Regions from separate parts of the Effusibacillus pohliae DSM 22757 genome, predicted to be linked through region 1. Evidence: riboswitches for the same ligand, from Rfam matches in the RefSeq annotation. Region 1 holds a riboswitch; the other holds the start of a gene.
The links. A riboswitch is a leader RNA that binds a small molecule or an ion and turns the genes downstream of it on or off. The one in region 1 is predicted to bind cyclic di-GMP.
Positions count from the first base shown of each region.

Region 1 (6,363 bases):
CTGCTTTCGACTTGCGACACAGCCCTTTTTTGGTTCTCCAACCGAGTAACCGGTTGTTGGTTGTTGTGGGTTATTGTTGTCCGCTCGCCTGCCCGGAAACGGTGTTGCCGGAAGTGTTGCCGGAAGTGTTGCCGGAAGTGTTGCCGGAAGTGTTGCCGGAAGTGTTGCCGGAAGTGTTGCCGGAAGTGTTGCCGGAAGTGCTGGTTCCGGTTTGGTCTCCCACGATCACAATGCCGTTATCCTGCAATTTATCAAGCAGTACGGCAGCCTCGGCGCGAGTGAGAACCCGTTCCGGCTTGAACGATCCGTCTCCGTACCCGTGAATCAATTCATATTTGACGGCCGTCGCCACATACGGACGCAGCACGGGCGCGATTTGCTGCCAATCTTTCGGGAATTTTTCTTGCAGGAGCTGATCGGCTTCAGCGGCATTCAGCTGCTTCATATCCGGGTTGAGCTTGAGCAGGATTTTCACCAGCGTGACGGTCACGTCCTCCCGACGGGCACCTTCGTTCGGTTTAAAGAGCAAACCGCCATCCAGCGCCCGGAACGCATCGAAGTACTCTTTCGCCGCTTCCACATACTTGAATTCCCAGTCCGTGGGAGCCACGTCTTCAAAGTCCTGCGTGGTGGATGTGGTTTGCAAATGGAAGTATTTAGTGACCATCGTCGCGAATTCAGCCCGTGTCACTTTACCGTTCGGGTCAAAGTGGCGATTTCCTTTGCCTTTCACAACCCCTTTTTTCACGAGATCCTTAATGAATTTTTCCGCCCAGTGGCCGCGGACATCATCCAATTCAACCGTTTCGTTCGTCACGTTCGTGGTGTTGTTGATGGTGATCGTTTGCTGCGCTTGGTTATTCCCGACGATCGAAATGTTGCCATTCCCCTGTGCAAACGCCGGGAGCGTGCCGAACGAGAGTGTGGAGACCACTGAAAGAGCCATCAAGGTTTTTTTCATTCACAATCACCTCTACTGTAGTTTTTTGGTATATATAGGTAAGTCTATTATTGAATTCGTAACCAGGTAGAGTTTTATGGGGGTAGGATTGGCTTGGCATATAGTCTTTTCACATTATATTTGTTTCAATCCGGCATTATAGAGAGAATGTTCCGATCAACCGTTTGCCCTGGTTGAACGCCTCATAGACGCGAATAGTCACATTGTAATTGTTGTAACGGGACCAAATCAGATTATTGAAAGTGATGTATTGGTCTCCATCCCCGAGCACCGGCACGGACGAATTTGCGCTCGCTCCGATCGCATACCTCGTTTGAGCTACCGTTGTCCCGTTGCCGTCAATAACCTCAAAAATCAGGTCAGTATTATTTGGATATGCATTGTAGCCCGAATCTTTTGTCGTGGTCACATGGACTTTGTAAACCTGCGCATAGGCTTTGTAGTCATAGCTCCAGAATGTTACCTGACTCAACTGAACGTGATAAGGCATCAGATCGAAAACAGGCGAGTCCGCCGAAGTATACACTTTGGGTGTAACGGTCGATGGCTTTCCCACGGAAAACGACGCCCATGTTTTAAACTGTGCCGGAAACACGGAAAAATCGGCCTTTGTCAGATTTAATGTCATATCTTCTACCGAGATGCCTTTCGGGATCATCGCGTAATACTGCAGTATTCCGGTCGTTTTCGGCTGTACCTCGGAGTCGTATCCCTGCGGAACATATACGAATCCTTTATATTTGCCGCCGTCCCGGCTGACAAACTCCGGCTGATACCCGAAGAAACTGAACGATTGAGTATCGTCATTGCGAACCGCAACAGATACCTGAACCAGATTGGAATCCCCCGCGTCGAACACCGCGGAGCGAACTTCGGTAAACGTAACGGGAAGATCAGGTTCCGGACGAACCGCCTGTGACAATCCGGCGCCCGGTTTGGTTCCCACCCAGATCGTCCGATTCGGTCCATCCCATTCCACCGGGTATCCCAATGCCTCGGAAACGTATTTCACCGGCACATAAGTGGTTCCCTCATAGTTGAAAGCGATAGGAACTTGCGCAACTCCGTTCGAAAAGGTCCCGCCCGCGGGCGTCTTGTCCACCCCGTTGATCATCAACTTGACTTGTGAGATCACAACCTGCAACGATTCTGCACCTGCCGCCACAGGCGCGGTGATCAGGCTACCCAACACCATGCCGCCTGCCAACCAGACAATCGGTTTTCGCATCCGCTTTCACTCCTTTGTCTCCGTTTCACTATGACTTCTTCTCGCAATCCGGATCTTTGCTTGGATAAAGTGGAGCGCTCGTTTTCGATGCCTTTTCACCCGCTTTCAGGCTGTGCTGATGAAACGCGTTTTGTGGTATTTCCTTCCGATAACCAAAAATTCGAGTTGGACTGGTTCTTTTCCTTCAAGCGCAGGCATCCAAACGGTGACAAAACTATGTAAAAAAATTGATCCCCCCAGCAGGAGGATCCTTCGTCCCAGTTGTTCGCTTTATTCAGCTACTCTTCAGATCTTTTGTCAGTTCCCGATATTGCTTGAGTTTGTTCTCGATTTGAGACAGATATTCCTTATGTTTCTCTTCGATTTGCTGCTTTGTCAGGTTCTGTTCCGTTACATTAATCAAAAACGTATAGATATTAAATCGAACATTTGACGCAAGCGCAACGCCTTCCTTGAAGGTTTTCGACTCCCGGTCAACCGTCGAAAGCGGATTTTCTTGAGTGAACTTTTTATATTCATCCCAGTTTTTCTTCATTTGATCCCGAAGGGGAGTCATCTGTTTCTTGAATTCGTCCACCTTGATCGCGCCTTTTTCCAATTGATCATATCGTACCTGTATGTCAGCAAATATCTTTTCCGCCTCTTGCGTCAATTGTTCTTCTTTTGTGTTGAAAGCAGCCAAACTCACATGCGCCGGTTCGGTATGGGAATGCACATAGATGCCCACTCCGACTCCCAACACGATGACAAGCAACAGAATCCACAGATAGTTCTTCCGAACTTTCATAAGCCACCTCCCCTCGTAAATTGAATCAGATGAGAGTAAAATTTTCAATACCAGTGTAACTGATCTGGCGGGACAGACCAAGCCCATAAAATAACCGATAAAATAAGACAACCTGGCGCACATGCGCAACAGGTTGCCTGGAGAAAAGTTATTTTACAATCACCATTTTGGCGTTTGCGTCCCACTGTACCTGATGCCCGAGAAATTCGGAAATAAAGCGGACCGGCACCACCGTGCGGGAATCGGCTATTTGCGCGGGCACATCAATCGTCGCGGTTTGACCGTTGACCTTGATCGTCTTGCTTCCGATCGGAAGCTCAATCGTGATATCGCCCTTGCGAATCGTAACCGTTTGCGTTTCTCCGTTCCATTTCACGTCGGCTCCCAATGCTTCCGAAACAGCGCGAACCGGGATCAAGGTGCGCCCGTCCTTGATAAAAGGCTGCACGTCAAAATTCGGCCGCTTGCCCTGCACATACACTTTCACCTGTTCGGTGTCGCCCTTGTCTTGAAAAACTTTACTCAACAAGTCGTACAACTTGTCCGATTTCGGATTCTTGGCAAGCGCCGCTTCGACAGCTGTCTCCGCCTCATCCTGTTTCTTGTCCTTCAGCTTCAATGTCACCAGAACCTGAACTTGATCCTCGGTTGCCGTCCCGGAATTCACTTCGGAGTCAAGTTGCGTTTCCACCGCATTCTTTGCGTCGTCGTCAGAGGACGCCAGTCCATCCTGCTTCAGCTTATCGATTAATTTTTCAATCACGGCATTCAACGTATCGTCACTTGCTTGCCCATTTCCATCCTGCAAAGCCTTCAGAAGGCTTTCGAGCGCTCGCTTGATCCCCTTGCCCTTGCCGCCATGCTCATGATCCTGATCGTCCTTCTCTTCATCATCCTGCTTGTTTTTTCCATTCCCGTCGTCGTCTTCCTCATCGGATTGGTTTCCGGATGTTGTGGAAGACGTTGTGGAAGATTGTGTTGAGCCGGATGTTTGAGAGGGATTCGTCGTTGGATCGGTTGTTGTAGTTGTAGTTGTAGTTGTAGACGTAGAACTCTGCGTGGTCGTGGCAGAACTCGTTACAGACGAACCGGTTGCGGTGCTGATCGCGGTCGCCGTTTCCGCCCGTGCAATCAGCGCTGCCGGCGAGAGGGCGAGTGTCATCACAAGAGCTGTTGTCCAAACCAATTTTTTCTTCATTGTTCCACACACTCCTTTTTGAACAAAAATAAAATCTGCCACTTGGCAGACACAGAAGTGTGCTACCACTGTGGCGGCCCGGCTGCCATAGGATGTTCCCCCCATCCCGTAGGCCCGCAGCTTTGCGTCATCGCCTTTCGGCGATTTTGCCCTTTCAGTGAGAATATTTTACTTTCATTAGAATTTATACTACATTACAAGCAACCAATTCATGAGTCTTTCGTCCTATTCTATTTCTTACGTTTTGTAAATCCCAAATCGAATTGCCCGCTCCCATCGCTATGACGCATCCTTCCCGAAAGATGCAGTGTTAAAGTGACGAGATCAGCGCTCCGCCCAACGCTCCTGTTAATACGACTGTCCAAGGCGGCAATTTCCAAAACACAAGCATTCCAAATAGGATGGTGGCAAGCGCAAAATCGGCCGGCGCCAATATGGAGCTTATCCAAATCGGGTTATAGAGAGCCGCAAGCAGAACGCCCACGACAGCCGCATTGATACCGATTAACGCTCCTTGAATTTTGGGCTTTCTTCGAAGTGTGTCCCAAAAAGGCAATGTTCCAATCACAAGCAGAAATGCAGGAAGGAAAATCGCCACCGTTGCTATGAAAGCCCCAAACCCTCCTCCCATCGTCGCCCCTAAATATGAAGCGAATGTGAATAATGGGCCTGGCACTGCCTGTGTGGCACCATATCCAGCAAGGAAAGCTTCCTTGCTCACCCAACCAGTCGGTACAAGTTCTCTTTCCAGCAAAGGCAATACAACGTGTCCCCCGCCGAACACAAGCGAACCGGCCCTGTAAAAACTGTCAAATACCTTCACCCATACAAATTGCGTCAACCCACGCAATACAGGCAAAGCAGCCAGTAACCCAAAAAATAAACCCAAACACACAATCCCCACATGACGGTTGATTGGAACACAAATGTTGGGCTGATCAGGTGTATGTTCCGACTTATAGAGAAACAATCCTACAACTCCCGCTGAAACAATAAGCAGAACTTGGCTAACTGCGGTTGGCCACAAAAGAGAGATGACCGCCGCTACCATCGCTATGGTTGCCCTGTTGCGATCAGGCGCCAGCTTTTGCCCCATTCCCAACACTGCATGGGCAACAATCGCAACGGCCACTATCTTCAAACCATGTATCCATCCCGCATTTCCTACATCGAAACCTTGCAACAGGAATGCAAAAAGCACCAAAACAATCACGGATGGCAAGGTAAATCCGATGAACGAAGCAACACCGCCAAGCAGCCCTGCTCGCATAACCCCTATTGCAATACCTACTTGACTGCTTGCGGGGCCAGGCAAGAACTGGCAAAGAGCAACCAAGTCTGCATAGCTGCGTTCATCCAACCACTTTCTTTGCCGGACATACTCATCATGAAAATACCCCAAGTGGGCAATAGGCCCCCCAAATGAAGTAAGCCCCAATTTCAAAGATACACGTAATACTTCGGCCCACGATTTCCAGCATCTTGGCAGATTCACTTAAATTTCACACCTCGCCGCTGGAATTTCCCGATTGGTCAAGTGACTTTCTTTTACTCAAGGAAATACAAACTGAGATAGGGAGGCCAAGCCTCCCCAGTTTTTTCACACACTATCGCACGAACAACCGACGTATTAATTTGTACCCGACAAACAACAGCAGCAAATCAAACAAGAGCCCCCAAAAAGAGAACCCGTAGCCAAATCCGCCAAACGGATGGAGCATGTGACCAAACAGCGAACTCATGAGCGCTCCTGCCGCCATCCCACCCAGAAAATGCCCCAACCCGCCGCCAAACCACGACGATTTGGGCTGCTGATACGGTTGTTGATACGGTTGCGGGGTGGACGGTTTTTGTGTCACATTGCTCGAAGGGCTCTTTTGACCGGAACTGTAAACTCCTGATCCGGACTGACTCGTGGAATCGCCCTTGTAGGTGGAGCCGGAGCTGATGGATGACTTCACTCCGCCACTAAATGAACCGGATGTCGAGGATTTCGCTTCCGACACCGCAGAAAAACCCATAACCAGCGCAAGCGCAAGGAAAAGAGACACGAGCTTTTTCATCGAAAATCCCTCCAATCGTTATCGCACTTCAATTTCGGCAGAGAATCCTTTGCCTTCTTCAAAGAACAGTTCAATGAGAAGCCGTTGCGGGTCAAAGTTGTGGTAGTCCCGCAGATAAATGGCAAC
Region 1 covers NZ_AQXL01000064.1:64-6,426, forward strand. The annotation lists gene C230_RS21135 (S-layer homology domain-containing protein) at 71-961, opposite strand; gene C230_RS0101260 (stalk domain-containing protein) at 1,098-2,189, opposite strand; gene C230_RS0101265 (hypothetical protein) at 2,464-2,976, opposite strand; gene C230_RS21685 (copper amine oxidase N-terminal domain-containing protein) at 3,125-4,174, opposite strand; cyclic di-GMP riboswitch class I at 4,244-4,335, opposite strand; gene C230_RS0101275 (chromate transporter) at 4,485-5,669, opposite strand; gene C230_RS0101280 (hypothetical protein) at 5,782-6,237, opposite strand; gene C230_RS0101285 (DUF2653 family protein) at 6,256-6,363, opposite strand, start outside.

Region 2 (6,274 bases), on a different contig from region 1:
TTCGGATTCCGACTCTGCAATGGCTGTTGCTTCCATCGCCAGTTCCTCTGGAACCGGCAAGCACAGCCGAATATACGAAATGGTCTCAACGGTGATTTGCCCGACCAACGAAGGATCTAATACGTTACCGCTTAATTGCAGTAATAGTTGATATACCGTTTCGTCATTGGAATGCCTTTTCATAATATGATCCAAGTGGTTACAGAGGGCCAGAATGCGGGCTTCCAAAGGAATCTCTGCACCTTTTAACCCTTTTGGGAATCCTTTTCCATCCCATTGTTCGTGGTGATAAAGAATCCATTCATCAAATTTTTTGTTCGGAAAAATCGAACGAATAATTTCGGCTCCTCTTTCACAATGAGTTTGATACTCTTTCTCTTCTGAAAGTGTAAGGGCACCGCGTTTCCGGAACACATGTACGGGTAGTAATGACTTTCCAATGTCATGGATAATTGCCATTTGAATCAAGTCGTGCTTTTTATTCTTTGGATAACGCAAATGCTCAATTAACATATCACAGATAATCCCGACGCGGGTACCGTGACCGGAGAGCTCGCCCGTTATCCTGTTTTCTAAGATCCGAATGAATTCTTTAGACGTATCCTGTCGTATACCAATTTGCTTGATATATTGAGTGGAGAAAAGTAGTACGACCAGGATGAAGAAGGTTGTATATAAAACTTCTCTTATGAGATCACTTGAATTTTGAGCATAAAGAAAACGTGAAACCACGATCGAGCTAACGAGAATCGGAACGATTAATTCCCGCAACTTAATGGGAAAATTATGAAACAAAGGTACCCCCATCACCGATCGATGAATCCCTGCTATCAGCAATGAGTTGGTCAGCTCATTTGCTGCCGACGCTAAAAATACCTGAAAAAATGTATTAAATTCTGTAAGTCGAATCGTCTCCAATGCCACAGATGCACTCAGAAAGTACATTCCTACAGTGACAAAATATCGAAACCACTTAACGTTTCGGATCGAACGATATCTTTTTATAAAGCTCAAAAGTGTACTGATAACAATCGTGACTGCACAGGCCGGCAGTCCGAATTTAAATAAAATACAGATATATCCAATAGCACTTGCGCTATAGTCATCTCCACTAATTAGTTTTATTGGGAAGAGTTCTAAAATAATAATAAACGAGGTGAATAGTATAAATTCTAAATAACTGTCGGCATGAAAATACAATATCCCCTCAAACAACGCATACAATCCAATGATAAATAAAGATCCCGTGTACCAGTTTAAATCTCTCATTCATCCCACCCCTTCCTCCTTGAATTCTTTATGATGAAAAGTATTAGTCCGATTCCAATAACAAGATCCCCAATACTTAAAACATAGTTCCTTCCGAGTGGTGTTATAAATGGAATCCAATCTCCCAACCACCAAAAAGGTGAGGTTTTCATCAGCTGGTGACGAGAATCGGAGTCAAAACCCATGTCCTCAAAGCCTGCTAATCTCATCGCGGTTTCAGATACAGGCATCAATCCTCCATGCAGAAGAAGGGACAAAACGTTCAGCAACGTTCCAGAAAATATCCATTTTACGCCGTACAAATGTCGATTCAGGAACAGACTAACGAGCATTCCCAAAAATGTAATGCCTAGCAATACGGGATGCTGTGAGTTTGTTTGGACCGCCAGAATTGCAAGTACCAACTGAATCAGAAAACAACCAATCATAACATATGGAACTTTGAATCTGATATTGAAAACAATCGAAACAGGGTTTCTTTTGAAAAGCAACGCCAAGCCAATTCCAGCAATGACAAAATAAATCATGGAAACCACTCGCCTTCAGTTAGTACTAAAGAAAGAACCGGGAGGAGAAGCTCCGCCCAGTTCTTTCTTCCGACACTTAGAACCATGGTTTGTTAATGATCGTTGCAAGTGCCATTGCAGTAAGTGCTGCGAGCGTTACGAAAGCAGAAGCCTTCTTCATCGCTTTCCCCTCCTTTCGGTAGCTGGCTGACATAGCAGGTATTCACCCGCCGTAGCCCCTATAGCTTTGCGTCCCCCGGTTTCCCAGAGTTTGCCTTTATCGTTCGGGGATTACCCGACATATATATGGTTTGACATTTCTATCAAAATTCCTTCTTTATCGACTAGCCAGCAAATCCTCCAGTCCAATAATCAAGAAAATTTCCTGTATTTCTTCATTTATATTTATAAATTTATATTCTGTTTCTTGTTCTTTTAACGTGCGTATTAAGTTTAACAATGATCCGATTCCTGTGGAATCGATAAACACCACATTCTTCATGTCCACACACACCATCGTTACAGACGTCAGATCCATCGCCGCAATGGTTTCCTCGAAAACGTCAACCCCCGAAATGTCCAAGGCGCCGTTCAATTGAATGTTGAACACATCATTTTCCCAATTTGTTTGGATACCCAACACATTTACACCCCACTATAGATAAGTTCATATTCCCGGTTTAGTCTTACGTGCAAAGGACCTGTCTCTTCAATAAACTTTTTAGAAACTGTCGATATTTTCACGACGGTATCCGGATACACGCGTTCCGTTTTTATAAATCCTTCTGCGCTTTTAACCCAAACCTCTGTCAAACTTCCTCCTTTTGAACCAATCTCACTGGCTACAACGCTGTTCCCTGCCTGTACCTTTCCTCCACGCAATGTTTCTGCTTTCATACTTCCTTTGCAATAAATGTCCGATCCATAGCAAAATCGCTCAACCACAACATCCCAAGCCGATTTGATGGAACTGTTGGTTAGGCTTTGCACCTGGATATTCATTTTTTTGTTGGAATCAAATTCGACTGCAGAAATTACATTTTCCATGTACTTCACTACAGAATCGAGTTGATCCAATGTCTTGATAAGCGGATGAAAATACAGAAATGACTTTTCGAGAAAATCGACCACTTGGAAAGTATCCTCATCAAAACTATCCTTCTCGTCCTTGATAACAGTACCCACTTCCCGAATCAGAACTGGCAGCTTCTTAAATTTGATTTCGGTTAGCAGCTTTAACAACGGTTGCAAACCCTTTTTTCCGATGTCTGATTTTGTGAAAGCACGGTTGGTTCCCAATTGTTTAACAACCACAATTAATTTTACTAGATCGTCACGTATTTCTTTAAATTTAGGAAGCATGTCGTCCCAAAACAAGTTGGAATACCCGCAGATGATTGTCGAACCAACCGCGGAACCATTGATTTTCGCATCCCCGCCTGTTTTTACCGTAGCATTTGAAACACTTCCCATAATATAGAGGTTGCCGCCCGCTTCTACGTACATCCCTTCCTCCACATCGCCAAGAATATACACATCCCCGCGGAAACGGATGTTCCCTGAATCCATGTTTACGTTCCCACGGTGTATGAATTGAGGAAGAATGCTGAAACACAGTGTATTATTGGAACGCCGGTCAATCTTGATGCGACCCGACCTGGTAGCCACTATCTTTCGGTCCAGTCCATAAACGGTTGTACCTTCACCGGCTATTACCGTAAGCTCCTTTACCTGAGGGACAGGCACCGTTTCCCCAAACACGTTCCACCCGCTGGTCCCAGGTTTAGCTGGAGTCGGGCGCCCTATGATTTCTCCCGCTCCAATACTTGGCAAACTGAAACGCTCTTTCCAATCGATACTTTCAGAGAGAATCAATTGGTCTTTCTGTTTTTTGAGCTTCTCATGAAACAGCTCAAATCCGCCGTCCTCTCCCGGAACTGGCTCAATTCCTTTCGCTATTACCGTGGTAACAGGTTCCTGTGACTGGCAGACACGTTCGATCTCATCATAATCGATCCCAAATCGAACTCCAATTTCTTTAAGTTTATCTAAAATATAGAATTCTGTAAAATCATTTTTTGCGATTTTTGTTTCAACCACTTCAAGTACAAGTTCTCGACTCGGCGGTAAATCTTTAAGCTCTCTAATTATGTAATAACCTGGAACAAACTCCAATAGAACGTGCATCTTATCATCGGAAACAGTTAATTTTAACGTAGAATCGACTACCTCTTCTTCTAATCGGACATCAATTTGATCTTCTTCTGTTACAATGACAGTTCCTCTAGCAGGTTGTCCATTGATTAAGACTGTAGCACCCTCGCAAATGGTTAGCAGAGGATAATGGTATTCCCCGTTTTTGCAGAAAATCTTGCCATCTTTAACCCAAGCTGTTCCTTCTGGAGCTTCAATTGAAAGCTCCTTCTTCGAATTAGAGACTGTCTCTAACAGCGTGCCTGGCGAAGGCATCTGTAACCACATTTCTGTTTCCTTCCCTTTCTTTTGTGGCCTTACATCTGAAACAGCAATTTCAGTAAATTGCTTATTGATATCAGTTGCGATTTCTGACTTTCTCTTTACAGTCGCTTGAATGACAACCGGTCTATGAAAGAAAAGACCTCGCCGCCCTTGATCGATCACTTCGAATTCGATTTCTTCTTTGGATACTTGTAGTTGCCTCGCCGCCCGTCGAACTGCTTTCTCCACAGTTTTTCCACGACTGACAATTACTCCGAACAACAGTTAACTTCTCCTTTCTCGCAGCGGATCGCTATGACTGTGACATCATCTCGTTTAAAATCTTGAGAGTACTGCTTTACGTCGCTGGTGATCGATTGAATCAGATCATCCATGGTTTGGTCTTTGTTTTTCGAAATCACTTGCATCAAACGGTCGTAACCATACTGCTGCCTATATGTATCCATCGCTTCAAAAATCCCGTCGGTACACCCGACTATTAAGTCACCTTTTGACAGTAAAATAGAATAATCCTTATACTCACGATTTCTCAAAATTCCGATTACAGTGCCTTTCCCTTCAAGTCGTTCAGGAAAATCTCGGTTCTTTCTCATTAGGATGGGACTTGGATGTCCAGCAGATGTATATAGAAACTCGGCCGAGTTAGTATCAAACATTCCACAAAACAAGGAAGCAAACGCCCGTAAACGTGTCAGATCCTTGTGAAGCGAGTTGTTCAGTTCAAACACCAGTTTTCCAGGACTAGCACAAGTACGTGTTAAACATCTGACCGTTGAACGTAACAAGACCATCAGAAGAAATGCAGGTATTCCCTTGCCCATTACATCACCAATGAACACCCAATATCGGCCGTTTCGTTCGTCATGTATAAAATCGTAATAATCTCCACTCAGATGAAAGGAGGGAATCGAAACTCCGACACAGGAAAGAGCGTCACAGTACGGTACATCATCGTGTAAAAGCATTTGCTGTATAAATTGCGCTGCTTGAACTTCCTCTTTAGCACTTTCGACTGTAAACATATATTTTTCAAATTGATATTGAAGTTCATTTGTTCTCATGAGCATTACCTTCCTCCAAATCACCCAACGCCTCAAATATTCCCATTTCATCTAAAATTTCATATATTATGTCCGGTAAGGATCGGAGTTTAAGATTACGTCCCTCTTCCCGAAACTCCATGATTTTTCGAACTAAAAGCCCAATTCCTGTTGAATCGATAAATGTAACTTTATTGAAATCTAGTACTACGGTTTGTTGCTTGATCCCATCAATTTCAGCTAATAATTGATTTACCGTTCCAATATCTACTTCCCCTTCAACATGAATTATAGTCAAACCGTCCAATATATCCCTAACCTTAAGTTTAAAATCCATAACGTCACCCAATTTTAATGAATTTGAATAATTCCAGGCATATACTGTTTGTATAAATTGAATTTTTAATATTTTCTTGAAACCAGCTATAAGATTGTGCCTTTTGAAAGTGCAAATGGATGGCCAAGAAGGAATCCCTGACCATATGGAATACCGAGTTCAACTAAAATCACTCTTTGTTTCTCTCTTTCGACCCCTTCCGCGATAAGCTGGGTTTTCACTTTCTCGGCAAACGCCACCAAACCCGCGATTACCCTGCGGGCCTGTTTGGATGTTTCCAGTGAAACAATGATGGACCGATCCAGCTTTATAAATTCAGGCTGCAATGCTTCTACCAACCAAAAATTCGAAAATCCCGTTCCAAAGTCATCAAGTGCAATCTTCACTCCATGTTTACGTAACACAGACAATTCCCTTTTTAAAGACTTAAGATCATCGATGTGAGTCTGTTCTGTAATTTCCAATACTAACTGTTGAAGCGGAAGTTCAAGCTTCGTTATATCTTCAAAAATAGCCCCTGTTTGTAATGCGCGAGGATGACAATTGAGAAACAACAGAGCATTTTGAATGATCGCTCGGGCTTTCTTAATCGCAATATCCCTTGCTTTAAAATCCAATAATATCTGCTGTTCTTCTGATTGATC
Region 2 covers NZ_AQXL01000091.1:8-6,281, forward strand. The annotation lists partial or broken gene C230_RS19235 (HD-GYP domain-containing protein) at 1-1,269, opposite strand, end outside; gene C230_RS0103140 (DUF5317 family protein) at 1,266-1,796, opposite strand; cyclic di-GMP riboswitch class I at 1,971-2,061, opposite strand; gene C230_RS0103150 (STAS domain-containing protein) at 2,113-2,418, opposite strand; gene C230_RS0103155 (flagellar assembly protein A) at 2,421-4,514, opposite strand; gene C230_RS0103160 (PP2C family protein-serine/threonine phosphatase) at 4,502-5,314, opposite strand; gene C230_RS0103165 (STAS domain-containing protein) at 5,301-5,630, opposite strand; gene C230_RS0103170 (EAL domain-containing protein) at 5,717-6,274, opposite strand, start outside.
Region 2: it holds a riboswitch for cyclic di-GMP, as region 1 does, so the genes downstream of both, C230_RS0103140 (DUF5317 family protein) here and C230_RS21685 (copper amine oxidase N-terminal domain-containing protein) in region 1, are expected to answer to the same signal.